DNA from 3 places in the Amycolatopsis sp. NBC_01488 genome. Region 1 is predicted to be linked to each of the others. Evidence: riboswitches for the same ligand, from Rfam matches in the RefSeq annotation. Region 1 holds a riboswitch; each other region holds the start of a gene.

Region 1 (7,971 bases):
GGACCACGTCGACCTCGACATCCCGCAGGGCGCGGTCGTCGGGATGCTCGGGCCGAACGGCTCGGGCAAGACGACCACCATCCGGATGCTGCTGGGCCTGGTGCGCCCGACCGAGGGCGAGGTCGAGCTGCTCGGCCGCAAGATGCCCGACGCCGCCGCGCACGCGCTGCCGGACGTCGGCGCACTGGTCGAGGGGCCGGGCTTCCACCCGTTCCTGTCCGGGCGCGACAACCTGCTGCGCTTCGCCGCGGCCGAACCGCGGCTCGCGTCGTCCGGGATCCCCCTCGCGGTGGACTCGGCGCTGGAGCGCGTCGGCCTGACCGACGCGGCACGACGGCGGTACAAGGGTTATTCGCTCGGCATGAAGCAGCGGCTCGGGCTCGCGTCGGCGTTGCTCGTGCCGCGGAAGATGGTCGTGCTCGACGAGCCGACCAACGGCCTCGATCCTGCGGGTACCAGGGAGATCCGCAGGATCGTCGCCGAGTTGCACGCGGCCGGGGTCACCGTGCTCGTGTCGTCGCACCTGCTGGCCGAGGTGGAGGCGACGTGCACGCACGTCGCCGTGCTGCAGGCCGGGAACGTCGTCGGGCAGGGCGAGCTGGCCGAGCTGCTGGAGTCGGGGAACGCGGCCCTGCTGGTCCGCACGCCCGACGCGGAACAGGCGGTGGAAGTGCTGCGGGAGAACCGGATCGGCGCCCGGTTGACGCCGGACGGCGTCCGCGCCGACCTCACCGCGACGGAAGCGCCGAGGGTGCTGCAGGTCCTGGTGGGCGCGGGGGTCGCGGTCCACGAGGCGACGCGGGCCCGCACCGGGCTGGAAGATCTGTTCGCGCGGCTGACGGAGGGGGCGGAATGACGGCGGTCCTGGAGGCACCGGCGGCCCGCACGGGCCACGACACGGTGCCGTTGCCGCGGCTCTTGACCGCGGAGCTGCGCTGGATCTTCCGGCGGCCGCGCACGTTGGCCGTGCTCGGGCTCTTGGCGCTGATCCCGATCGTCATCGGCATCGGCCTGACGCTGGTGAGCGACAACGGGGCCCCCGACGCCGGCGGTCCGAACCCCGATGGCGCGCTGCTGGCGTCCGCGGTGAGCAACGCGTTCGTCCTCCCGATCGCGGCGATCGTGATGTCGCTGGCGCTGTTGCTCCCGCTGGCCTCGGCGATGGCGGGCGCGGACGCGATCGCGGGCGAGACGTCCCACGGCACGCTGCGCGGCTGGCTGATCGCGCCGGTCGGGCGGGGTCGCCTGCTGGCGGTCAAGGCGTTCGGCGTCGCGACGGTGTCGGTGGTCTCGGTGCTGGCGATGTGCGTGACGGGCGTGGTGACCGGGCTGATCATCAACGGCACGGATTCGCTGTTCACGCTGTCGGGCACCACGCTGTCCGTGGGCGGCGCGCTGGCGCGGATCCTGCTGGTGGCGGGCTGGGTGGTGCTGCAGCTGTGGGCGGTCGGCGCGGTGGCGCTGGCGATCTCCAGCTGGACCGAGCACCCGATGCTGGTGGTGGCCTCGGTCCTGGCGGCCGACATCGTGTTCACGATCCTCGGCTTCCTGTCGTCGCTGAAGTGGCTGCACCCGTTCCTGCTGACGCAGAACTGGTCGGCCGCCCCGGCGGAGGTGCTGCAGGACCCGATGGGCGGCCAGCTGCTGGGCGAAGGCGCACTGCGGGCGGCGTGCTACATCGTGATCGGGCTGTCGCTGGCCTACGCACGACTGTCCACCCGCGACGGCTGACGCCGTCGTGAGTGAGAAACAGTGTTCTAACCCTGTTTCTCACTCACGACCGGCCGACCACCGCGATGCCGTCGGGGTCGAACACGAGGTGCACCGCGTCACCCGCCCGCAGGTCGGACGCCGCCGGTGCGACGGCGTCCACTGTGGACTCCGTCAGCCGCACGACCAGCCGGACGTGCTCGCGCCGGTGTACGGCGGCGACGACCTCGCCCGGCACGCCTTCGGTGGCCACACGCAGGGCGTGCGGCCGTAGCCCGAGCCGTACCGGGCCGTCGTCCACGTCCGGCAATCCGACGTCACCCAGGGACGTGTGCGCCACTCCGCCCGCGACGACGCCGTCCACGAACGTCGTCACCCCGAGGAACCGGGCCACGTCGTCGTCCGCCGGATTGCGCCAGACCCGCCGGACCGCGCCCTCCTGGCGCACCTCTCCGGCGTCCAGCACCGCGACCCGGTCGGCCAGCGTGAACGCCTCCTCCTGGTCGTGCGTCACCAGCAGCGTCGTGATCTTGCTGCGGCGCAACAGGTCCGCCAGGTCTATCGCCAGCTGCTCGCGCAGTCCGGCGTCCAAACCGGACAGTGGCTCGTCGAGCAGCAGCAGCCGCGGCTCGGGCGCCAGCGCCCGGGCGAGCGCCACTCGCTGCGCCTGGCCGCCGGACAGCTCCGTCACCCGCCGCTGCTCGAAGCCCGACAACCCCACCAGTGCCAGCAACTCGGCGACGCGCGAAGCCCACGAAGACCGCGGCACGCCGTGCATCCGCAGGCCGAACGCGATGTTCGCGGCGACGTCACGGTGGCCGAACAGCTGGCCGTCCTGGAACACCAGCCCGAACCCGCGCCGGTGCACCGGCACCGCGCCGAGGTCGTCGCCGTCCCAGCTCACCGCGCCACGCGCCGACGGCTCGAGCCCGGTGATCGCGCGCAGCAGCGTCGACTTCCCCGACCCCGACGGGCCGAGCAGCGCCAGCACCTCGCCGTCGGCGATGTCCAGCCGAACGTCGCGAACCGCCGTGAACGATCCATAGTGGACAGTCAGGTCTCGTACCGACAGCGCCATCAGAACTCTCCCACTCCGCCGCGCCCGAGCCGGTCGATCAGCGCGACCGCCAGCACCGTCACGAGCATCAGCAGCGCGCACGCGGCGTACGCCATCTGGTTGTTCAGCTCCCCCGGGCGCGCCATCAGCGACGCGATCGCGACCGGCAGCGTCGGCGCCGTCGGCCGGGCGAGGAAGCTCGTCGCGCCGAACTCGCCGAGTGCCACGACGAACCCGAACCCGGCCGCGGCGACCAGCGGCCGCAGCGTCAACGGCAGGTCGATCTCGCGCCACACCCGCAGCGGGCCGGCGCCGAGCGTCGACGCTGCCTGCCGCAATCGGACGTCGACCGAGCGCAGCACCGGCAGCACCATCCGCACGACCAGGGGGATGATGACGAGTGCCTGGGCCAGCGGCACGAGGTAGGGCGACGTCCGGAGGTCGCCGGGCAGCGCGTCGAGCGTCACCAGGTAGCCGAACCCGACGGTCACCGCGGACACGCCGAGCGGCAGCATCAGCACGGCGTCCATCGTCTCGCCGAGCCCGCGCGCGGCTTTCGCGGGCGACCGGCGCAGCGCCACCAGCACGACGGACGCGAGCACGCCGACGACCATCGCGAGCAGCGTCGCGTCGACCGCCACCTTCAGCGAGTTCACCGCGGCGTCCCAACCGGACACCTGCAGCGCGCCCTTCTCGCCGGTGCCGTTCAGCGCGCGGTAGCCGTCGAGGCTCCAGCCGTCCGAAGTGGACACCGACTCGGCGAGGAGCGCGACGATCGGCGTCACCAGCAGGGCCAGGACCCCGCCCGCGGCACCGACGACCCACCACTCTCCGCCTTCCGGCCGCCCGGCCCGGCCGGAACCGATCCGGGCGCCGTCCTTGCGTCGCCGCGCCAGTCCGCCGAGCACCAGCGCGGCGACGACGGCCGCGAACTGGATCAGCGAAAGCGCCGCCGCGCCCGAGAGGTCGAGCAGGTCGACGGTCCGCAGGTAGATCTCGGTTTCCAGCGTCCGGTAGCGCGCGCCGCCGAGGATCAGCACGACGCCGAAGCTGGTGGCGCAGAACAGGAACACGACGGCGGCGGCGGACGCGATGGCGGGCGCCAGCGCGGGCAACGTCACCGACCGGAACGCCCGCCAGGGCGACGCGCCCAGCGCGCGGGCGGCGTCCGTGGTGCGCGAATCCAGCCGCGCCCACAGCCCGGCGACCGTCCGCGCCACGACCGCGACGTTGAAGAAGGCGTTGGCCAGCACGATCGGCAGCACGCCGCCGTCCGGCCACAGCGCCCGGAACGCCAGGCCGACGACGACGGTCGGCAGCACGAACGGCACCAGCACCAGCGTCCGCGCGAGGCCGACGCCGGGCAGGCGCACCCGCGCGAGCAGGAACGCCACCGGTAGCCCGGCCAGCACCGCCACGAGCGTCGACGCGGCCGCGCTCGCCACCGTGAACCCGGCCAGCTGCCAGGTCCGCGGGTCGCCGAGCACGACGTCGAGCCCGCCCGCGGCGAACCCGCGGCCGACGATCGCCAGGACCGGCCAGGCGAAGAACACCACCAGGAACCCGATCGGCGCCAGCCCGAGCAGCGCCAGGCCGAGTCCGCGGGCGGTTCGCGGCGGGGCTGTCGCCCTTCGGAGGCTCCGGGCCGGAGCCCCGGAGGTCACTGCACGAGCGTGCGCCATTCGCCGATCCACTTCTCGCGTCCGGCCTGCACCTGGTCCGCCGTCAGCGCCTGCGGCTTCTGCGGCAGCGGCGCGACCTGCGCCCAGCCCGCGGGGAGGTCGACGCCCTGGCGCGCCGGGTAGACGTACATGTTGGCCGCCACCGTCGCCTGGAACTGCTGCGAGAGCAGGAAGTCGACGACCTTGCGCGCGCTGTCGGCCTGCTTGCCGTTCGCCAGCACGCCGGCGTACTCGACCTGCCGGTAGCAGGTGTCGAGCAGCGCCTTGGTGCGCGGCTTGCCGTCGTCGCCGACTTCGGCGGCCGGCGACGATGCGTACGAGACGACGATCGGCCGCGGCCCCTTGCCGGACGAGCCGGAGAAGTCCTTGGTGTAGGCCTCTTCCCAGCCGCTGTCCACCTTGAGCCCGTTGGCCTTCAGCTTCGTCCAGTAGTCCTTCCAGCCGGCCTCGCCGTACTTCGCGATGGTGCCGAGGAGGAACGCCAGGCCGGGCGACGCCGTCGCCGGATCCTCGGCGACCAGCAGGTCCTTGTACTTCGGGTCGGCGAGGTCCTCGTACGACGCCGGCGCCGCGATCCCCTTGCTCGTGAAGTAGTTCGTGTCGACGTTGACGCAGACGTCGCCGACGTCGACCGCGGACAGCCGGTGCTCGGGGTCGACGGCGTAGCGCTGCGGGCCGCGGTCGGCCTCCGGGCTGGTGTAGGGCTCGAAGACGCCCTCGGCCAGCGCGCGGGAGGCGAAGGTCGAGTCGACGCCGTACGCGACGTCGCCGATCGGGTTGGCCTTGGTCAGCACGAGCTTGTTGGTCAGCGAACCGGCGTCGCCCTGCTTGAGCACGGAGATCTTGATGCCCGACTGCTTCTGGAAGGCGTCGAGCACCTCCTGCGGCGCCAGGAAGGAGTCGTGCGTCACGAGGGTGACGGTGGGCGTCTGCTGCGGGCCACCGTCACCGTCCGACAGCGAGCACCCCGCGGCGACGGCGCTGACAGCGGCGATGGCCGTCGCGGCGCGCACAGCCCTGCTTTTCATCTACCCCTCCTGCACTTCGCCGACGAGGAGGGAAAGCCCTCCCTACGCCGGCATGATCCGGTCAGGTGCGAACGGTCGCGGGTGACCCCGCCTCTCAGCCCGGCTGACCGGACTCCCGTGGCAACCGTGCAGCGTAGTCCAGGACGTACGACCATGGAGACATGACGGAAATCTTGAGCGACTCCGCGGCAGACGAACGGCTCGCGCCGGGCTGGACCAGGTCGGGAGCGGTGATCTCCCGCGAGGTGGAGCTGGCGAGCTTCCCGCAGGCGATCGAAGTGGTGGACCGCGTCGCGGTCCTGGCCGAGGCGGCCGACCACCACCCGGACATCGACATCCGCTGGCGCACGCTGACGTTCCGGCTCTCGACGCATTCGGCGGGCGGGCTGACGGAGAAGGACTTCTCGCTGGCGGCCGAGATCGACTCGGTGCTCGACGCCCTGTGATCCTGGTTACGCTCAGTGCACTTTCCCGCCGTTTCGACGTCTCTCGGTAAACGACTTTGCCAGGAGGGACGGCGATGACGCAGGCGATCGTGGTGGGCACGGCAGCATTCGCAACAATGGTGGCAGCGGCCGGCGGCGTGCTCTGGTTCACGGCCCGGGGCCGCCGTCACCCGGATGCCCGTGAGTTCGATCACAGCCGCTAACAAAGGGCATGATCAGCGCGCTGAGCAGGGCGGAAGCATCGGTTTCGGCCCTAGGAAAAGCCATGAACAGCACCGCCGCCCTCACCCCCGCCCAGCGCGCCTGGATCAACGCCCTCGCCCCCGCCGTGGTGCTGATCGCGATCGCGTTGCTGGGCCTTCTCGGCTGACCCGGCCTGCGCCGTCGCCCCCGGGTGGCGGCTACCGGTACCGCTGGATCCGGTCGAGCGGCGGGAACTCCGCCGGAACGTCGTCGCCGGTGGTCCAGTACTCGAGGCAGGACAGACGCCCGCCGTCGGCGAACACGATGAGCCCACCGCCGGGTGCATCGGCTTCGACCGGCTCGTCGAGGTGCGCGACCGGCAGGGAGACGTCGACCTCGAGGTCGATCGTCGGGCAGCCGCAGCCACATCGGCCGGTGACCCGCGCGGTTTTCGCTTGAGCGCGCAGTGCAGCTGCCCCGTGGAAGCCGCCGTCGAGCAGGAAGTCCAGCACCTCCCGCTCGGCCGGCGTCAACGGGCGGCTCGTCGATCGGGTGATCACGCCTCCAAGCGACGGCGGCCAGGTCGTCGGTCACCTGGCCGGCCTGGGCGACTCAGACGTTGAAGCGGAATTCCACCAGATTACCACGCCGTGCAACACTTGGGAGGTGACGACGCCCCGGCGCTGCGCCATCTACCTACGAGTCAGCTTAGACGCGACCGGCGAGCAGTTGGCCGTTCAACGGCAGCGCGCGGATTGCCTGCGGATCGCTGACCAGCGCGGATGGAACGTCGTCGGCGAGTTCGTCGACAACTCGGTCTCGGCATCTGACAAGCACAAGGCCCGCCCCGAGTACGACCAGCTGGTCGCCGCGTACGAAGCCGGCGAGTTCGACGCATTGGTGTGCTGGGACCTGGATCGACTGACCTGCCAGCCGCGCCAGCTCGAAGACTGGATCGACGCGGCGCAAGAACGTGGCCTGCTGCTGGTCACAGCGAACGGCGAAGCCGATCTGTCGAACGATGGCGGCCGGATGTTCGCCCGGATCAAGGCGACCGTCGCTCGCAGCGAGATCGAGCGGAAGTCTGCACGACAGCGTGCCGCCGCTCTCCAACGCGCAGAGCACGGCAAACCTCCGCTCGGCGTCCGGCTGACGGGCTACACCCCCTCGGGTGATGTCATCGAGACCGAAGGCGCCATCGTGCGCCAGCTCTTCGATCGGTTCGCTGCCGGGGATTCCCTCCGCGCGCTTGCGGCTTGGCTCACCGAAACCGGCGTCTCTACCCGGCACGGCCGTCCATGGAACCCGTCGAGCGTCCGCACGATTCTCACCAACCCGCGATACGCAGGGCACGCGGTCTACCAGGGCAAGACCAATGGAAAGCTAGGAACCTGGAAGGCCGTCGTCGACGATGACGTGTTCAGACTGGTAGAGACCAAGCTGGCTGACCCGCGACGCAAGACCCAGCAGGGGACGGACCGCAAGCATCTCGGGGCAGGCCTGTTCGAGTGTGGCAAGTGCGACGCGAAGGTCCGATCCTGGTCAGGCGACCGCTACCGCTGCCCCAACGGCTGTCTGACGCGCGCGCAACACTACATCGACGACCTGGTGATCAAGACGATCCGGGAACGGCTCGGCCGCGCTGACCTCGCCGACCTGATCACACCGAAGGAATCCAAGCGAGCCGAGGCGGCGAGCGCGGAACTCAAACGGCTCACCAAGAGGCTGGAGCGCATCGAGGCGGACTACGACTCCGGGGACATCGACGGCCCGCGGTACAAGGTCTCGACGCAGAAGGTCAAGGCGGAACTCGCGGAGGCACAGCGCGTCTTGGCCCGGCTGAGCACCCGGAGCGCCGCCGCTTC
Region 2 (7,971 bases), 540 kb from region 1:
CCGCGGGCCCGCACCGGTCGGATCGACGCAGGCGAACGCCGCGCCCCGCCGCTCGGGCGGCAACGAGCGGTCGAAGTCGGCCCAGCTGTCGAACCCCGCGGGCGCGGGCGGCACGACGTAGCCCAGCACCTCGCACCAGAACCGGGCCACGCGCTCGGGTTCCGCGCAGTCGAAGGTGATCTGTACCTGCCTGATCGTCCCCATGGGCTCACCGTACTGGCGCGCCGCGCGGCTGCGGTAGTCGATCAATCCCACCCCCGCGGTGATGCCCGGTACCGGGGTGAGCCCGGACTTCTCGCGCAGGACGTGGACCGCCAGGACGTGCCGGCCTTCGGCGACCAGGGTGTCGATCTCGTCCCGCAGCGCCTCGGGCAGGAGCCACCACAGCTCTTCGTCGGTCACCGGCCCAGTCTGGCAGCGCGGCCTTCCGGTTCGCGCGCGGTTTACCGGTCCAGCACCCAGAACGGGGACACCGGCCCGACACCCGCGCCGAGCGGATACGCCTCAGCCACGCAGCGCTCGATGAACTTCTTGCCCGCCGCCACCGCGTCCGGCACCGAAGCGCCCTTCGCCAGGGACGACGTGATCGCCGACGCCAGCGTGTCGCCGCCGCCGTGGGTGTGCTGCGTCTCGTACCGCGGGCCGCTCAGCGAGATGAACTCGGCGCCGTCCGTCAGGAGGTCCACGCAGTCCGGCGTGCCCTGCATGTGGCCGCCCTTGACGAGCACCCATCGCGAACCGAACTCCAGCAGCGCTTCGGCCGCCGCGCGCTGGGAAGTCGTGTCGGACACGGAAATGCCCGTCAGCAGGCCGACTTCGACCAGGTTCGGTGTGATCAACGTCGCGCGCGGGAACAGCTCCGTGCGGATCGCTTCGAGGGCGTCTTCCCGCAGCAGGGCGTGCCCGGTCATCGACGCCGCCACCGGGTCGACCACCAGCGGGAAGTCCATGCCGATCTCGTCCAGGGTCTTCGCCACCGCCCGGATGATCTCGGCGGTGGCGAGCATCCCCGTCTTGGCCGCGTCGACGCCCATGTCGGACGCCACCGCCTTGATCTGCGCGGTGACGATGTCAGCCGGGATCTCCGTGAAACCCTGCACGCCCAGCGAGTTCTGCACGGTGACCGCGGTCAGCGCGACGAGCCCGTGCACGCCGTTGGCGAAGAACGTGCGCAGGTCCGCCTGGATGCCCGCACCACCGCCGGAGTCGGATCCGGCGATGGTGAGGGCGGTGGGCGGTGTCACGGCTGCACCACGGGCAGGTAGACCTGGTTGCCGGACTCGGAGAACTCCGCCGACTTCTCGGCCATGCCGGCCTCGATCGCTTCCACAGTGGACAGACCGTGCTCTTCGGCGTACTTGCGGACGTCCTGGGTGATCCGCATCGAGCAGAACTTCGGGCCGCACATCGAGCAGAAGTGCGCGGTCTTGGCCGGTTCCGCGGGCAGCGTCTCGTCGTGGAACGAGCGCGCGGTGTCCGGGTCGAGCGAGAGGTTGAACTGGTCGTTCCAGCGGAACTCGAAGCGGGCCTTGGACAGCTCGTCGTCCCACTCCTGCGCGTACTGGTGGCCCTTGGCGAGGTCGGCGGCGTGCGCGGCGATCTTGTACGTGATCACGCCGGTCTTGACGTCGTCGCGGTTCGGCAGGCCGAGGTGCTCCTTCGGCGTGACGTAGCACAGCATCGCCGTGCCGTACCAGCCGATCTGCGCCGCGCCGATGGCCGACGTGATGTGGTCGTACGCCGGCGCGATGTCCGTCGCGAGTGGACCGAGGGTGTAGAACGGCGCTTCACCGCAGAGCTTTTCCTCGAGCTCCACGTTCTCCTTGATCTTGTGCATCGGCACGTGGCCCGGGCCCTCGATCATCACCTGGACGTCGTGCGACCGCGCGAGGTGCGTCAGCTCGCCGAGCGTTTCTAGCTCCGCGAACTGGGCCCGGTCGTTGGCGTCGGCGATCGAGCCGGGGCGCAGGCCGTCGCCGAGGGAGAACGTGACGTCGTACTGCCGCAGGATTTCGCACAGTTCTTCGAAGTGCGTGTACAGGAAGGATTCCTGGTGGTGCGCGAGGCACCACGCGGCCATGATCGACCCGCCGCGGCTGACGATGCCGGTGACGCGCCGCGCGGTCAGCGGGATGTAGCGCAGCAGCACGCCGGCGTGCACGGTGACGTAGTCGACACCCTGCTCGCACTGCTCGATGATCGTGTCGCGGTAGATCTCCCACGACAGCTTTTCCGGTTCGCCGTCGACCTTTTCCAGTGCCTGGTAGATCGGTACGGTGCCGACCGGGACCGGCGAGTTGCGGATGATCCACTCGCGCGTCTCGTGGATCCGCCTGCCGGTGGAGAGGTCCATGATCGTGTCGGCGCCCCAGCGGGTCGCCCAGACCATCTTGTCGACCTCTTCCTCGACCGACGACCAGACGGCCGAGTTGCCCATGTTGGCGTTGATCTTCACCAGGAAGTTCTTGCCGATGATCATCGGCTCGGACTCCGGGTGCTTGCGGTTGACCGGGATCACCGCGCGACCGCGGGCCACCTCGTCGCGCACGAACTCCGGGGAAACCCTTTCGCGGGCGGCGATGTACTCCATCTCGCGGGTGATGACGCCCTGTTTGGCCCAGCCGAGCTGGGTGTTGTGCTCGCGCCCATCGGCCCACCCGGCGCGCAGCCGGTGCAGTCCACTGTGGACGTCAATGGTGGCTTCGGGATCCGTGTACGGGCCCGAAGTGTCGTAGACGTCGAAGTGTTCGCCGTTCGAGAGGTCGATCCGGCGGGCCGGAACCCGGAGTCCGGATTCGGTCTGGTGGTAAACCTTGTGCGATCCCGTGATCGGACCCGTGGTGACGGAGACGTGTTTGTTCTCCAGCGTCGTCAACGACTTTCACTCCCTACGCCGGCATTACCCGGTCAGGTTCATGCGGTCGGTGACGCCTGCGAAACGCAAGTCACCCTCTCAGCCCGCCATGGCGCGAGCTCCCGCGTTGGTGTTGTGCCCCCGACCATGCCACGCCGGGTCGGGATACTCAAGTCCGCTCACCTCACCCGACCAGTTCGGCCGGGGTGGCGTAGACGTCGACCATGGCTCCGTTGCGGAGCACGGTGATCGGCAGCGGGGTGCCGATCACTTCCGCGAACAGCTGCCGCTGGATGCCCTGGGCGTCCGAGACGCGGGTGCGTCCGACGGTCAGCACGAGGTCGCCCGCCTTGAGGCCCGCCCGGTCCGCGGGGCCGCCGGCGACGACTTCGCGGACTCGCAGCCCGGCGCTCTGCCCGGTGCGCTCGGCGACGTCGTCGGGCAGCGGCGCCGGGACGCCGACGACGCCGAGGTACGCGCGCCGCACCCGGCCTTCGACGACGAGCGTGTCGATGATCCGCCGCGTGGTCGCGTTGATCGGCACCGCGAGCCCGAGCCCGACCCCGGCGACCGCGGTGTTGACGCCGACGACGCGGCCTGCGGAGTCGGCGAGCGCGCCGCCGGAGTTGCCGGGGTTGAGCGCGGCGTCGGTCTGGATGACGTCTTCGATCACGCGGGTCGCCCGGCCCTGCCGCACCGGGAGGGCGCGGCCGAGCGCGCTGACGACGCCGGCGGTGACGGTGCCGGAGAAGCCGAGCGGGTTGCCGACGGCCACGACGAGCTGCCCGACGACGAGCCGGTCGGCGTCGCCCAGCTGAGCGGCCGACGGCGTTTCGCCACGCGCCCGCAGCACGGCGAGATCGGACAGCGGATCGGCCCCGACGACGTCGAAGGGCACCTCGCTGCCATCGGCGAAGGTGGCGACCCCCCGCCGGTGGTCGCTGACGACGTGGGCGTTGGTGAGCAGGTGGCCGTCATCGGCGAAGACGACGGCCGACCCGCTGCCGCGCGCGAGCTGGACCCCGGCGACGTGCGGGCCGACGGTCCTGGCGACCGTGCTGACCGCGCGCGAGTAGGCGTCCATCGCCTCGTCCATGACTGCACCTCGATTACACCGTTGCACGTACTACAAGTGTGCGCCGGGAAATCGGGGAAGTCCGTTCGCTGTTCGTGAACCGCCGGCCGGACCAGTGACGGTCAGTGGTTCACCGGATCGGACCATGCGCCGGTGAAGGATCGGCGGCAGACTCCCAAAGCGCTTCTGTAACGGTGCAGAAGCGATCTTCTGTGGGGTTGATATGCGCAAACTCATGTTCGGCGCCCTCGCCGGGCTGCTGGTCACCGGCTTGATCCCGGGGATCGCGGCGGCCCAGGGCGAGGCTCCCGGCGCCCCGGGCGCCCATCCCAGCTGGCTGCCCGCGAACAAGACCGGCTTCGGCACCGCCCACGACCGGTCGAGCAACGTCTGGTTCACCCTCCAGGGTGGCCAGCTGTCCGAGGTCTACTACCCGGACCTGTCGACGCCGAGCGTCCGGTCGATGAACTTCGTCGTCACCGACGGCCGCAGCTTCGCCGTCGCCGACTACACCGCGAAGTCGCAGCAGGTCCGGCGCACCGACGACGACAGCCTGACCTACGAGCAGACCATCACCGACGACCAGCACCGCTGGCGCCTGCGCAAGACCTACGTCACCGACCCGGCCGCCACGACCGTGCTGGTGGACGTCGACTTCCAGTCGCTGACCGGCCGGCCGTACCAGCTCTACGCGGTCGCCGATCCGGACCTGACCAACGACGGCTCCGACGACTCGGCCGCCCGCAAGGGTGACGCCGTCACCGCGCAGGACGCTTCGAACGCCGCCGCCCTCACCGCGAAACCCGCCTTCGTGAAGACCAGCGTCGGCTACGCGGGCGCGTCCGACGGGAACACGCAGCTCACGAAGACCTTCAAGCTGACCCAGTACGACTCGGCCGCGAAGGGCAACGTCGTGCTGACCGGGCAGACGGACGCCGACGGCGTCCGGAACCGGCACGTCACCCTCGCGCTCGGCATGGGCGCGAAGGCCGCCGACGCGCTCGGCAGCGCGCAGGCGTCGCAGCGACGCGGCGTCCGCGACATCACCCGCGCGTACGACCGCGGCTGGGAGCAGTACCTGCGCGGGGTCAGCAAGCCGCCGTCGTCGCTGAAGACCGACGCCGAACGCGACCTCTACAAGGCGTCGATGCTGACCCTCGCCGCGAGCGAGGACAAGCAGCACCCGGGCGCCTTCATCGCGTCGCCAAGCATGCCGTGGCGGTTCGGCAACAACGATCCGGAGTGGTCGCCGTCCGGCACCTACCACCTGGTCTGGCCGCGTGACCTCTACCAGATCGCCACCGGCCTGGCCGCCGGCGGCGACACCGCCGCCGCGAACCGCGCGGTGAGCTACATGTTCGGCACGCAGCAGCAGCCCGACGGGCACCTGCCGCAGAACAGCCGCGTCGACGGCGTGCCGTACTGGACGTCGGTGCAGCTCGACGAAACCGCTTTCCCGATCGTGCTGGCCCAGCAGCTCGGCCGGACCGACCTGTGGCCCGGCGTCCGCGAGGCCGCCGACTTCATCCTGGGCTACCGGGGCCCGGACGGGCAGGCTTCGCCCTACACCCAGCAGGAACGCTGGGAGGAGCAGGACGGCTGGTCCCCGTCGACCATCGCCTCGGTGATCGCCGGGCTCGTCTGCGCCGCGGACCTCGCGTCGCACAGCGGCGCTCCGGCCGACGCCGCCCGGTACCTCGCCGCGGCCGACAAGATGAAGGCCGACCTGCCCAAGCAGACGATCACCACGAACGGGCCGCTGTCGAAGGACCCGTACTTCGTCCGGCTCACCAAGGACGCGAACGCCAACGCCGGCACGACGTACAACCTCGGCAACTCGAGCGTGACGATGGACCAGCGCGCGGTCACCGACGCGGGCTTCCTCGACCTGGTCCGGCTCGGCATCTACCGCGCGGACGACCCGGTGATCGAGAACAGCGTGCGCGTCACGGACAAGGCCATCGCGTTCACCACGCCGACCGGGCAGTTCTGGCACCGCTACACGAAGGACGGCTACGGCGAGCAGGCCGACGGTTCGCCGTGGGACTACACGTTCCCCGCGGGCAGCCGCACGACGTTCGGCCGGCTGTGGCCGCTGCTCGCCGGCGAGCGCGGCGAGTACGAGCTGACGCTCGGCGACCCGTCGTCCGCCGCGCGGCGGCTGCGTGACCTCGGCCGGGTGAGCAGCTCGGCGGAAACCATGCCGGAGCAGGTGTGGGACGAGAACCCGCCGTCGGGCCAGACCGGCTTCCCGGCCGGCACGCCGACCACGTCGGCGACCCCGCTGGCCTGGACGCACGCGCAGTACGTCCGCCTGGCTTGGGACGTCAAGGCGGGCTCGACCCTGGAGACGCCGAAGGTGGTCCGCTGCCACTTCCTCGGCTGCTGACCCGGGTCCACCGCAGCTGGTCGTGAGTGGGAAACAGTGTTCTAACCCTGTTTCTCGCTCACGACCGGGGCGGGTCAGAGGACGGCGCCGTCGTCCTCGGGGGTCTTCGGCGGCAGCCACGAGTTGCCCGGAACGCCCCACTTGTTGGCCTTCAGCATCTTCTTCGCCGCACGCGCGTGCCGCCCGACCAGGCGGTCGAGGTAGATGAAGCCGTCGAGGTGGTCGGTTTCGTGCTGCAGGCAGCGCGCGAAGTAGCCGGTGCCCTCGACCTCGATCGGGTTGCCCTCGACGTCGAAGCCGGTCACCTTCGCCCACTTCGCGCGGCCCGTCGGGTACGACTCGCCGGGCGCCGAGAGGCAGCCCTCCCAGTCGTCGTCCGGGTCCGGCATGGTCTCCGGGAGCTCCGACGTCTCGAGCTTCGGGTTCACGACGAGGCCCTTGTGCCGCACGCCTTCGTCGTCCGGGCAGTCGTACACGAACACCCGCAGGTCGAGGCCGATCTGGTTGGCCGCGAGGCCGACGCCCTCGGCGGCGTACATCGTCTCGAACATGTCGTCGGTGAGCGTGCGCAGCTTCTCGTCGAACTCGGTGATCTCCCGAGTCGGCTGGTGCAGCACGGGTTCGCCGGCGATCACGATGGGGTGGATGGTCACGGCGAGCCAGTTTAGTCGGACCCTTCTGGTAGACCTGCATCAGACCGTGACGCGCCGACGCGGATGCCCACGTCGGCGTGGGCTTCCGTGGTTGAATGGCGCCCGCGGAAGAGCTAGGTCTGATTCGCCATGACGCCCGATTGAGAGGGACTCGGATGGACGCCGCGGAGTCGATGGCTGAGCCGCAGCCGTCGCCGCCGAAGCCCGTGCCCGGCCTGACCGAACGCGAGGTCGAGATCCTCGCGTTCGAGCGCCAGTGGTGGCGACACGCCGGGGCGAAGGAGAACGCCATCCGCGAACGCTTCGACTTGTCCGCCACGCGCTACTACCAGCTGCTCAACAAGCTGCTGGAGAAGCCGGAGGCGATCGAAGCGGACCCGATGCTGGTGAAGCGGCTGCGCAAGACGCGCGCCACCCGCCAGCGCAAGCGTGGCGCCCGGCGACTGGGGATCGAGCTGAAATGAGCGTGTTTTCGGGAATGTCCCGGCCGATGAAGGCCGCGGGCGTCGCCCTGATCGGGGTGGCCATCATCGCGGCGGTGATCGGCGGGATCTCCGCCCTCAACGGCGGCGGGTCGAACGAAGCCGGTCCGAGCGGCACCCCCACCCAGCCGGGCACGTCCGGCGGGCCGTCGACGCCGCCCACGACCTCGTCTTCGCCGTCGACCCCGCCGACGTCGACGTCCACTTCGCCGGCCTCGCCGTCGCCGACCACGCCGCCGCCCGGGCAGCCGACGTCACCCGCCCCCGGCCAGCCCGGTGACCACCAGGCGGGCAACAAGTGGGTGACCGTCCGGGTCTTCAACAACTCCCTGATCAAGGACCTCGCCCAGCGCGCCGCGGACGACTTCCGCGGCGGCGGCTGGACCGTCAACGAGGTCGGCAACTACTCGCAGGGCACCATCCCGACGACGACGGCGTTCTACCGCCTGGGCACCGACGAGGAAGCCGCGGCGAAGCAGCTCGCCCAGGAGTTCGGCATCAAGGCCGAGCCCCGCTTC
Region 3 (7,971 bases), 550 kb from region 1:
CGTAGGCCGCCGGGTCGTACGTGTTGTGCACGCCGACCGTCGTGACGTGGGAAAGCTTGGGACTGTCCGCGTTGGCGGCGGTCGCGCCCGAGAGCACGAGACCGGCCGTGAGGAGGACCACCGAGAAGAGCTTCATCCAGGCTCCTTCGCCCATAACTGGTGAGTAGCCCCCACAATGTGCCACCGTGGTTGACTCTTGATGAAGGAAAAGCGGCCGATTGGCCTAGACCAGAAGTCGGGATGACCATGACCTCGAGCCCTCCCTCGGCGTTGACCATCGCCGGGTCGGACTCCGGCGGCGCCGCCGGGCTGCAGGCGGACCTGCGCACGTTCCTGACGTGCGGCGTGCACGGCCTGGTCGCGGTCACCGCCGTCACCGTGCAGAACACCCTCGGCGTGCACGATCGCGCCGACCTGCCGCCGCACATCGTGGCCGGGCAGATCGAGGCCGTGGCGGCGGACATGGGCGTCGGCGCGGCCAAGACGGGCATGCTGGCGTCGGCCGAGATCATCCACGCGGTGGCCGAGGCGTGCGACGAGGCCGGGATCGGCCGCGACGAGAAGATCCCGTTCGTCGTCGACCCGGTCGCGGCGTCGATGCACGGTCACCCGCTGTTCGACGAAGCGGGCCTGCACGCCCTGCGCGACGAGCTGCTCCCGCGCGCGACGGTCCTCACGCCGAACCTCGACGAGGTCCGCCTGCTGACCGGCATGACCGTGCGAGACCGCGAGGGCATGCACACCGCGGCGGTGGTGCTGCACCGGATGGGCCCGCGGTACGTCCTGGTCAAGAGCGGCCACCTGCAGGCCGACCCCGAGTGCGTGGACCTGCTGTTCGACGGCTCGACGTTCGTGGAGCTGCCCGGCAAGCGGTACTCGACGCCGCACACGCACGGCGCGGGCGACACGATGGCGTCGGCCCTGACGGCCGGGCTGGCCAAGGGCATGCCGGTCGTCGAGGCGGCGCGGTACGGCAAGTGGTTCGTCTCGCACGCGGTCGAGCACGCCTACCCGATGGGCGCCAAGGTCGGACCGGTGTCGGCCTTCTGGCGGCTGGCACCCGAGGAGCGCTGAGCACGCGCCCGGCCGAACGCCAGGAACGAGTCATTCACGGCGCTCGCTGCGGCGTTCTTCCGCGGCAACCGGAACGGCTCAGCGGTCCTCGTCCGCGATCAGCGCCTCCAGCGCCGGGATCGCCGCCGTCAGGGCCTCGCGGTGCTCGGGCGTCAAGCGGTCGAGCCGCCGGTTCAGCTCCTGCACCCGCGTCGACCGGACGCCGGACACGAGCCGCTCGCCCTCTTCGGTCGCCTTCGCCAGCCACGCGCGGCGGTCGACCGGGTCGGACTCGCGGCTGACGTACCCCGCCTCGACCAGCGACGCGATGATCCGCGACATCGTCGCCGCGGCGACGCCCTCCTTCGCTGCGAGGTCGCCGAGGCGCAGCTGCCCGGAGATCACCAGCGTCGCGAGCGCCGAAATGGCGCCGTGGCCCGGGCCGGGCACGCCGGCCTGGCGCAGGGACCGGGACAGCCTGCCGACGGCGAGGTACAACCTGCCCGAGGTGTCCTGAACCGAAGTGGTCACGGCTGGCTCCTTCTGCCCTGGCCCCGCCGCGGATGCGCCGGAAAGTGCCGTCCACCTTACGGGTTCGCGGTGCACGTTCGGCGTTAAGGCACCCCGGTTCACCGGGGTGGACTCGACGCCTGCGCCCAGAACCGCTGCGGCACGCGCCCCGCGCTCCTGGCCAGGTGACCCGCGACGACGGCCGACCGCATCGCCGCGGCCATCCGTTCGGGGTCCGTCGCCCGGGTGACGGCGGTGGACAGCAGGACGGCGTCGCAGCCGAGCTCCATCGCCAGCGTCGCGTCGGACGCCGTGCCGATTCCGGCGTCCAGGATCACCGGCACGCCCGCCCGCGAAACGATCAGCTCGATGTTGTGCGGATTCCGGATGCCGAGGCCGGTGCCGATCGGCGCGCCCAGCGGCATCACCGCGGCGCAGCCGGCTTCCTCCAGCCGCAGCGCGAGCACCGGGTCGTCGTTCGTGTAGGCGAACACCGTGAACCCGTCGGCGGCCAGCCGTTCGGCGGCGTCGAGGGTCTCGATCGGGTCCGGCAGCAGCGTCCGGTCGTCGGCGTGCACCTCGAGCTTGATCAGATCGGTACCGAGGGCCTCCCGCGCGAGCTGCGCGGTGAGCACGGCTTCGGCGGCCGTGCGGCAGCCCGCGGTGTTCGGCAGCAGCTCGATGCCGAGCCTCCTCAGGAGTTCGAGGACGCCGGAGCCGCCTTCCGCGTCGGCGCGGCGCATGGCGACGGTGGTCAGCTCGGTGCCGGACGCGACCAGCGCGCGTTCGAGCACGGCGAGGTTCGCGGCGCCGCCGGTGCCGATGATCAGCCGGGACGTCAGCTTGCGGGTGCCGATGACCAGCGGTTCTCCGTCCACTTCAGCCTCCCTGGACCGCGGTGAGCACGTCGACGCCCGCGCCCTTGGGCACGGCCGTGGTGGGCCAGTCGCTCCGGCGGACGACGACGCCGTCGACCGCGACGGCGATGCCGGGCCGCTGCCCGCCGGACGCGTCGAGGACGTCGGCGACGGTCGCGCCGTCCGGGAACTCCGTCCACGTCCCGTTGAGCTTGATCTCCATCACACGTGCTCCTTCTGGTGCAGGCGGGCGGGCGAAGCCGCTTCGATGCCTTCCGGCGGCTTCTCACCCTCGAGCCAGGCGAGGACGGCGTCCGCGGTCACGGGAGCCATCAGCAGGCCGTTGCGGTGGTGCCCGGTCGCGGCGAAGACGCCGTCGTCCAGGACGCCGACGTACGGCAGCACGTCCCGGCTGCCGGCGCGCAGGCCCGCGGCGGTCTCGGCCAGCTCGTACTCGGTGATCGCGGGGAAGACGCGTTCGGCGCCCTCGATGAGCTCACGCACGCCGCGCGCGGTGACGGCCTGGTCGAAACCCGCTTCGTACTGCGTCGCGCCGAGGACCAGCTCCTGGTCGCCGCGCGGGACGAGGTAGATCGGCCGGCCTTCGACGACGGCCCGCACGGTGTGCGTCGGCGGCGGCAGGCAGCCGCGCCGGGGCTTGAGACGCAGGATCTCGCCCTTGAGCGGGCGGACGGCGTCGGCGAGCTGCGGGTGCAGCCGTCCGGTCCAGGCGCCGGCGGCGAGCACGACGGCGTCGGCGGCCGGGGGTTGTTCCACGCGTTCCCGGACGAACCGGACGTCGTGGTTGACGCAGGCGGCGTACAGCGCGTTGAGCAGCTTCCGGTTGTCCACGGCCAGGTCGCCGGGCACGTGGAGTCCACTTCGGACGGATCCGATCCCCGGTTCGAGCCGCTTGGCCGCCCGCCCGGTGAGCCGCTCGGCCGCGCGGCCGAGCGTGTGCAGGTGCCCGGCGAGGATGTCGAGGTAGCCGGCGTCGGCGCTGTCGAACGCGACGACGAGCGTCCCGTGCTCGGCCAGCCCGGGGTCGACACCCTCCTGCGCGAGGTCGCTCGCGAAGCCGGGCCAGCGGCGCAGCGACTCCTCACCGAGGCGGAGGACGTCTTCCTCGCCGGGCCAGGCCTCGGTGACCGGGGCGAGCATGCCGCCGGCCAGCCAGGACGCGCCGCCGCGGACGGGTTCGGGGTCGTGGAGGGTGACCGCGTGGCCTCGCGCGGCGGCGCGCCACGCGGCGGACAGGCCGATCACGCCGCCACCGACGACGGCCAGGGTGTTCGTCATGGGAATCACGCTCCCTGCGCCGGCATGACCCGGATCAGGTTCCACGGTCGGAGCGGCAGCTCCCTCTCAGCCCGTCCTCGGGCTCCCGTGCGGACCCATCCACCTTAACTCGCGGGGTACGGTCGCCGCTATGCCCGCCCTCTCCGGTGACAAGATCCGCGCCCGCCTCGACAGCGCGCGCCTGTACCTGTGCACGGACGCCCGCACGACCCGCGGCGACCTGGCCGCGTTCGCCGACGCGGCCCTGGCCGGCGGCGTCGACATCATCCAGCTGCGCGACAAGACCGGCGCGTTGGAAGCCGCGGGCGAGATCGCGGCGCTGGAGGTGCTGGCCGAGGCGTGCGCCCGGCACGGGGCGTTGCTGTCGGTGAACGACCGCGCGGACGTGGCGCTGGCGGTCGGCGCGGACGTGCTCCACCTGGGCCAGGACGACATCCCGGTGACCTTGGCCCGGCGAATCCTCGGCGACGACGTGGTCATCGGGCGCTCGACGCACTCGGTTCCGCAGGCCACGGCGGCGGCGTCGGAGCCGGGCGTGGACTACTTCTGCACCGGGCCGTGCTGGCCGACACCGACGAAGCCGGGCCGGTCGGCGCCGGGGCTGGACCTGGTCCGCGCGACGGCTGCGGCCGCGCCGTCACGGCCGTGGTTCGCGATCGGCGGCATCGACGGTTCGCGGCTCCCGGAGGTCCTCGACGCGGGCGCGTCGCGGATCGTGGTGGTCCGGGCGATCACCGAAGCCGAGGACCCCGAGGCCGCCGCCCGCGCGCTCCGCTCCCGGCTCCCCTGACCGACGTCACGGGGTCGGGGTGGTCACCGCGCCCTGGCTGGTCGCCGGGGCTGACGTCGTCGGCTGCTGGGCCGTGGTGCTGGGTGTTGTCGATGTCGTCGACGGCGACCCGCTCGACGTCGTCGGCGGGGTGGTCGTCTCCGTGGTCGTCGACGGGGTCTCGCTCGGGGACACCTGCGTGTCGTTCGTGCTGGTGGTGGGTGTGGTCGACGGTGCCGGATCCGTGCCCCCCGAACCGCCGCCGAAGATCTTGCCGATGCTCGCGCCCGTGCCGCCCGCCACCTTGCCGCCGGTGGCCGCGTCGACGCCGACCACCGCCAGGATCGCCACCGCGAACGCCACCACGCTCGTCCCGATGATCAACGGCCAGCGCAGCTTCCGCAGCCGCGCGGACAACCGCGAAGGTTCCTCCGGCGGCTTGGCCAGCTGCACCGTCGGCTGGTCGGTGATCGGCACCTCCGGCCCGGCGTGACCCCGCCGCCGGATCCCGGACGTCGCCAGCTGACGCGCCTTGAGCGCCGCCTCGCGGGTGCGCTGCAACGAGCGCAGGTAGAGCTCACCGCCGACCGTCGACACCACGCTCGCCACGCCGGCCCCGACCACGGTGCCCGCCACGCCGAGCGTCGACCCCAGCAGCGCCGCGGTCACCGCCGCGAGCGCCGTCGCCAGGACCTGCGCGATCCTCAGGCCTGACTTCTCTTCCTTCGCTTCGGAAGCCGCTGCGTTCTCCTTGCTCATGATCCCGATCCGGTAGTAAGTCTTCTCCCCTGTCCAACGTCTAGGGCGCGCGAGGAACTCCCCACGTTGCCACGACGTGAGGAGGACCACTCACACTGTCCATAATAGACAGTGCTGATCGAACACTTTCTTGACATACTCGGCACATGGAACTGGTGACGATATCCGACATCGAGGCGGCGACGAAGCGCGTCCAGGGTGTCGCCGTGCACACACCCTTGTTGCTCCAGACCTGGGATCCCCGCGGAACCCTGTGGCTCAAACCCGAAAATCTGCAACCGGTCGGCGCGTTCAAGGTACGCGGCGCGTTCAACGCGATCGCCGCGCTCGACGACGAAAGCCGCTCCCGCGGGGTCATCGCGTACTCGAGCGGCAACCACGCGCAGGCAGTCGCCTACGCCGCGCAGCAGTACGGCGTGCCCGCGGTGATCGTCGTGCCGGACGTCGCGCCGCGGATCAAGGTGGAGGCCACCCGCGGGTACGGCGCCGAGGTGATCGAGGTGCCGATCGGCGAACACGAGGGCAAAGCGCACGAACTGGCCGCCGAACGCGGGCTGACCCTCATCCCGCCCTACGACGACGCGGCCATCATCGCCGGGCAGGGCACCGCGGGTCTCGAGATCGCCGAGGACCTCCCCGACGTCGAGGTCGTGCTGGTACCGGTCAGCGGCGGCGGGCTGGCCTCCGGCGTCGGCACCGCGATCAAGGCTCGCGCGCCGCGCGCGAAGGTCATCGGCGTCGAGCCCGCGCTGGCCGGCGACACGACCGAGGGGCTGCGCCTCGGCCGCCAGGTCGACTGGCCGCAGGCCGACCGCGCCCGCACGATCGCCGACGGCCTGCGCGCTCAGCCGTCCGAGCTGACCTTCGCGCACCTGCGGGAGGTCGTCGACGCGATGGTCACGGTCACCGAGGACGAGATCCGCGAGGCCATGCGCACCCTCGCCCGGAAGGCCCGTCTGGTCGCCGAGCCCAGCGGCGCGGTGGCGACGGCGGCGTACCTGTTCCACGCCGGGGAGCTGCCCGCCGGGCGCACGGTCGCCATCGTCTCGGGCGGCAACGCCGACCCGGCGCTGTTCGCCGAGATCCTCGCGGGCTAGGCGCCGGCGACCGGGGTCCCGCGGCGCACGTGCGTCGGCGGGCCCTCGACGCCGCAGTGGTAGCACTCGCCCAGGTGCGGGGACTCGTCCGCGGCCGAATCCGGCGCCGGTGCCTCCGACGGCGGTTCGAGCACGCCGTTGTGGATGCCCAGCGCGATCAGGCCGCCGACGATGGCCAGCGCGGCGCAGATGACCAGCGCCGTCCGCCAGCCCGCGGTGAGCGCCACCGGGTCGGCGTACGCCTCGCCGGTCAGGCCGGCCGCGGCGGGCAGCACCGCCACCGCCAAGAGCCCACCGGAGCGCGCGATGGCGTTGTTGACGCCGGACGCGACACCGGCGTAGCGGTCCGGGGCCGCGGCGAGCACCGTCGCGGTCACCGGGGCGACGACCGTCGCCAGGCCGAGCCCGAACACGACGACCGCGGGCAGCACCGTGCCGAGGTAGGACGCGCCGGGCGCGATGCGCAGCATCAGCAGCATCCCGATGCCGACGACGATCGGACCGACCACCAGCTGCGTCCGCGGGCCGATGCGCTGGGCCAGCGCCCCCGAACGCCCGGACAGCAGCAGCATGATCACCGTGAGCGGCAGCCCGGCCAGGCCGGACGCCGTCGGCGAGTAGTGCAACGACACCTGCAGCTGCATGACCAGCAGCATCATCACGCCGCCGAGCGCCGCGTAGACGACGAACGTCAGGGCGTTCGAGAGCGTGAACGTCCGGTCGCGGAACAGCGACGGCGGCACGAGCGGCTCGCGCGAGCGGTGCTGGACGATGACGAACGCGGCCAGTCCCGCGATCCCCAGCAGGCCCGCGACCAGCACGATCGGGTCGCCGATGCCGCGTCCGGGCGCCTCCACCAGCGCGCCGGTGACCCCGGCGAGGCCGATCGCGCCGAGCGCGGCAGCACCGAAGTCCGGGTGCCCGGTCGCGTCCGGGTCGCGGGACTCGGGCACGAACTTCCGGGCCATCAGCACGACGACCAGCGCGATCGGGACGTTGATCAGGAACGCGAGCCGCCACGACCAGACCTGGACGAGGAAGCCCCCGAGCAGCGGGCCGGCGGCCGCGGCGATGCCGCCGAGGCCGGACCAGGCGCCGATCGCGCGGGCGCGCGCGTCGTGCGCGAAGGACGACTGGAGGATCGCGAGCGACCCCGGCGTCAGCAGCGCCCCGCCGACGCCCTGCAGGATCCGCATCGCGACCAGCATCTCGGTCGACACGGCGGCGGCGCACAGCCCGGAGGCGACGCCGAACCAGACGACGCCGATGAGGTACATGCGGCGCCGCCCGTAGCGGTCACCGAGGGAGCCGGCGACCAGGATGAGCGCGGCGAGCGCCAGCAGGTAGCCGTCGAGGATCCACTGGAGGCCGGCGACGGAGGCGTTCAGCTCGGCGCCGATGCGGGGCAGGGCGACGTTGACGATGGTGCCGTCGAGCATCGCCATGCCCGACCCGAGGATCGTGGTGGCCAGCACGCCGCGGGCGGCGTGCGTCCCCCAGCGGATCCCGGTGTCTTCGGTGGCAGTCACCTGCTTACTCCACCGTTCGCGGAGACCGCCGTCAACAGCGGGTCACGGCATCAGCGTCGTGACGAACTTGTACCGGTCGCCGCGGTAGACCGAGCGGG

The links. Region 1 has a riboswitch for thiamine pyrophosphate ahead of OG738_RS18030 (thiamine ABC transporter substrate-binding protein). Riboswitches for the same ligand answer to the same signal wherever they lie in the genome.
Region 2: it holds a riboswitch for thiamine pyrophosphate, as region 1 does, so the genes downstream of both, thiC (phosphomethylpyrimidine synthase ThiC) here and OG738_RS18030 (thiamine ABC transporter substrate-binding protein) in region 1, are expected to answer to the same signal.
Region 3: it holds a riboswitch for thiamine pyrophosphate, as region 1 does, so the genes downstream of both, thiO (glycine oxidase ThiO) here and OG738_RS18030 (thiamine ABC transporter substrate-binding protein) in region 1, are expected to answer to the same signal.

What each region holds. Positions count from the first base shown of each region.
Region 1 is NZ_CP109434.1:3,711,642-3,719,612, reverse strand. It holds gene OG738_RS18050 (ABC transporter ATP-binding protein) at 1-856, shown strand, start outside; gene OG738_RS18045 (ABC transporter permease) at 853-1,731, shown strand; gene OG738_RS18040 (ABC transporter ATP-binding protein) at 1,775-2,788, opposite strand; gene OG738_RS18035 (ABC transporter permease) at 2,788-4,344, opposite strand; gene OG738_RS18030 (thiamine ABC transporter substrate-binding protein) at 4,428-5,477, opposite strand; TPP riboswitch at 5,499-5,606, opposite strand; gene OG738_RS18025 (4a-hydroxytetrahydrobiopterin dehydratase) at 5,639-5,923, shown strand; gene OG738_RS18020 (hypothetical protein) at 5,998-6,126, shown strand; gene OG738_RS18015 (hypothetical protein) at 6,325-6,666, opposite strand; gene OG738_RS18010 (recombinase family protein) at 6,659-7,971, shown strand, end outside.
Region 2 is NZ_CP109434.1:3,167,325-3,175,295, forward strand. It holds gene OG738_RS15365 (VOC family protein) at 1-204, opposite strand, end outside; gene thiD (bifunctional hydroxymethylpyrimidine kinase/phosphomethylpyrimidine kinase) at 444-1,244, opposite strand; gene thiC (phosphomethylpyrimidine synthase ThiC) at 1,241-2,875, opposite strand; TPP riboswitch at 2,869-2,990, opposite strand; gene OG738_RS15380 (S1C family serine protease) at 3,039-3,950, opposite strand; gene OG738_RS15385 (glycoside hydrolase family 15 protein) at 4,153-6,318, shown strand; gene OG738_RS15390 (peptide deformylase) at 6,393-6,971, opposite strand; gene OG738_RS15395 (DUF3263 domain-containing protein) at 7,127-7,435, shown strand; gene OG738_RS15400 (LytR C-terminal domain-containing protein) at 7,432-7,971, shown strand, end outside.
Region 3 is NZ_CP109434.1:3,158,157-3,166,127, reverse strand. It holds gene OG738_RS15360 (phosphatidylinositol-specific phospholipase C domain-containing protein) at 1-136, opposite strand, end outside; gene thiD (bifunctional hydroxymethylpyrimidine kinase/phosphomethylpyrimidine kinase) at 241-1,074, shown strand; gene OG738_RS15350 (MarR family winged helix-turn-helix transcriptional regulator) at 1,153-1,584, opposite strand; gene OG738_RS15345 (thiazole synthase) at 1,683-2,441, opposite strand; gene thiS (sulfur carrier protein ThiS) at 2,443-2,643, opposite strand; gene thiO (glycine oxidase ThiO) at 2,643-3,719, opposite strand; TPP riboswitch at 3,714-3,818, opposite strand; gene thiE (thiamine phosphate synthase) at 3,850-4,509, shown strand; gene OG738_RS15325 (hypothetical protein) at 4,516-5,247, opposite strand; gene OG738_RS15320 (threonine ammonia-lyase) at 5,394-6,344, shown strand; gene OG738_RS15315 (MFS transporter) at 6,341-7,873, opposite strand; gene OG738_RS15310 (GntR family transcriptional regulator) at 7,916-7,971, opposite strand, start outside.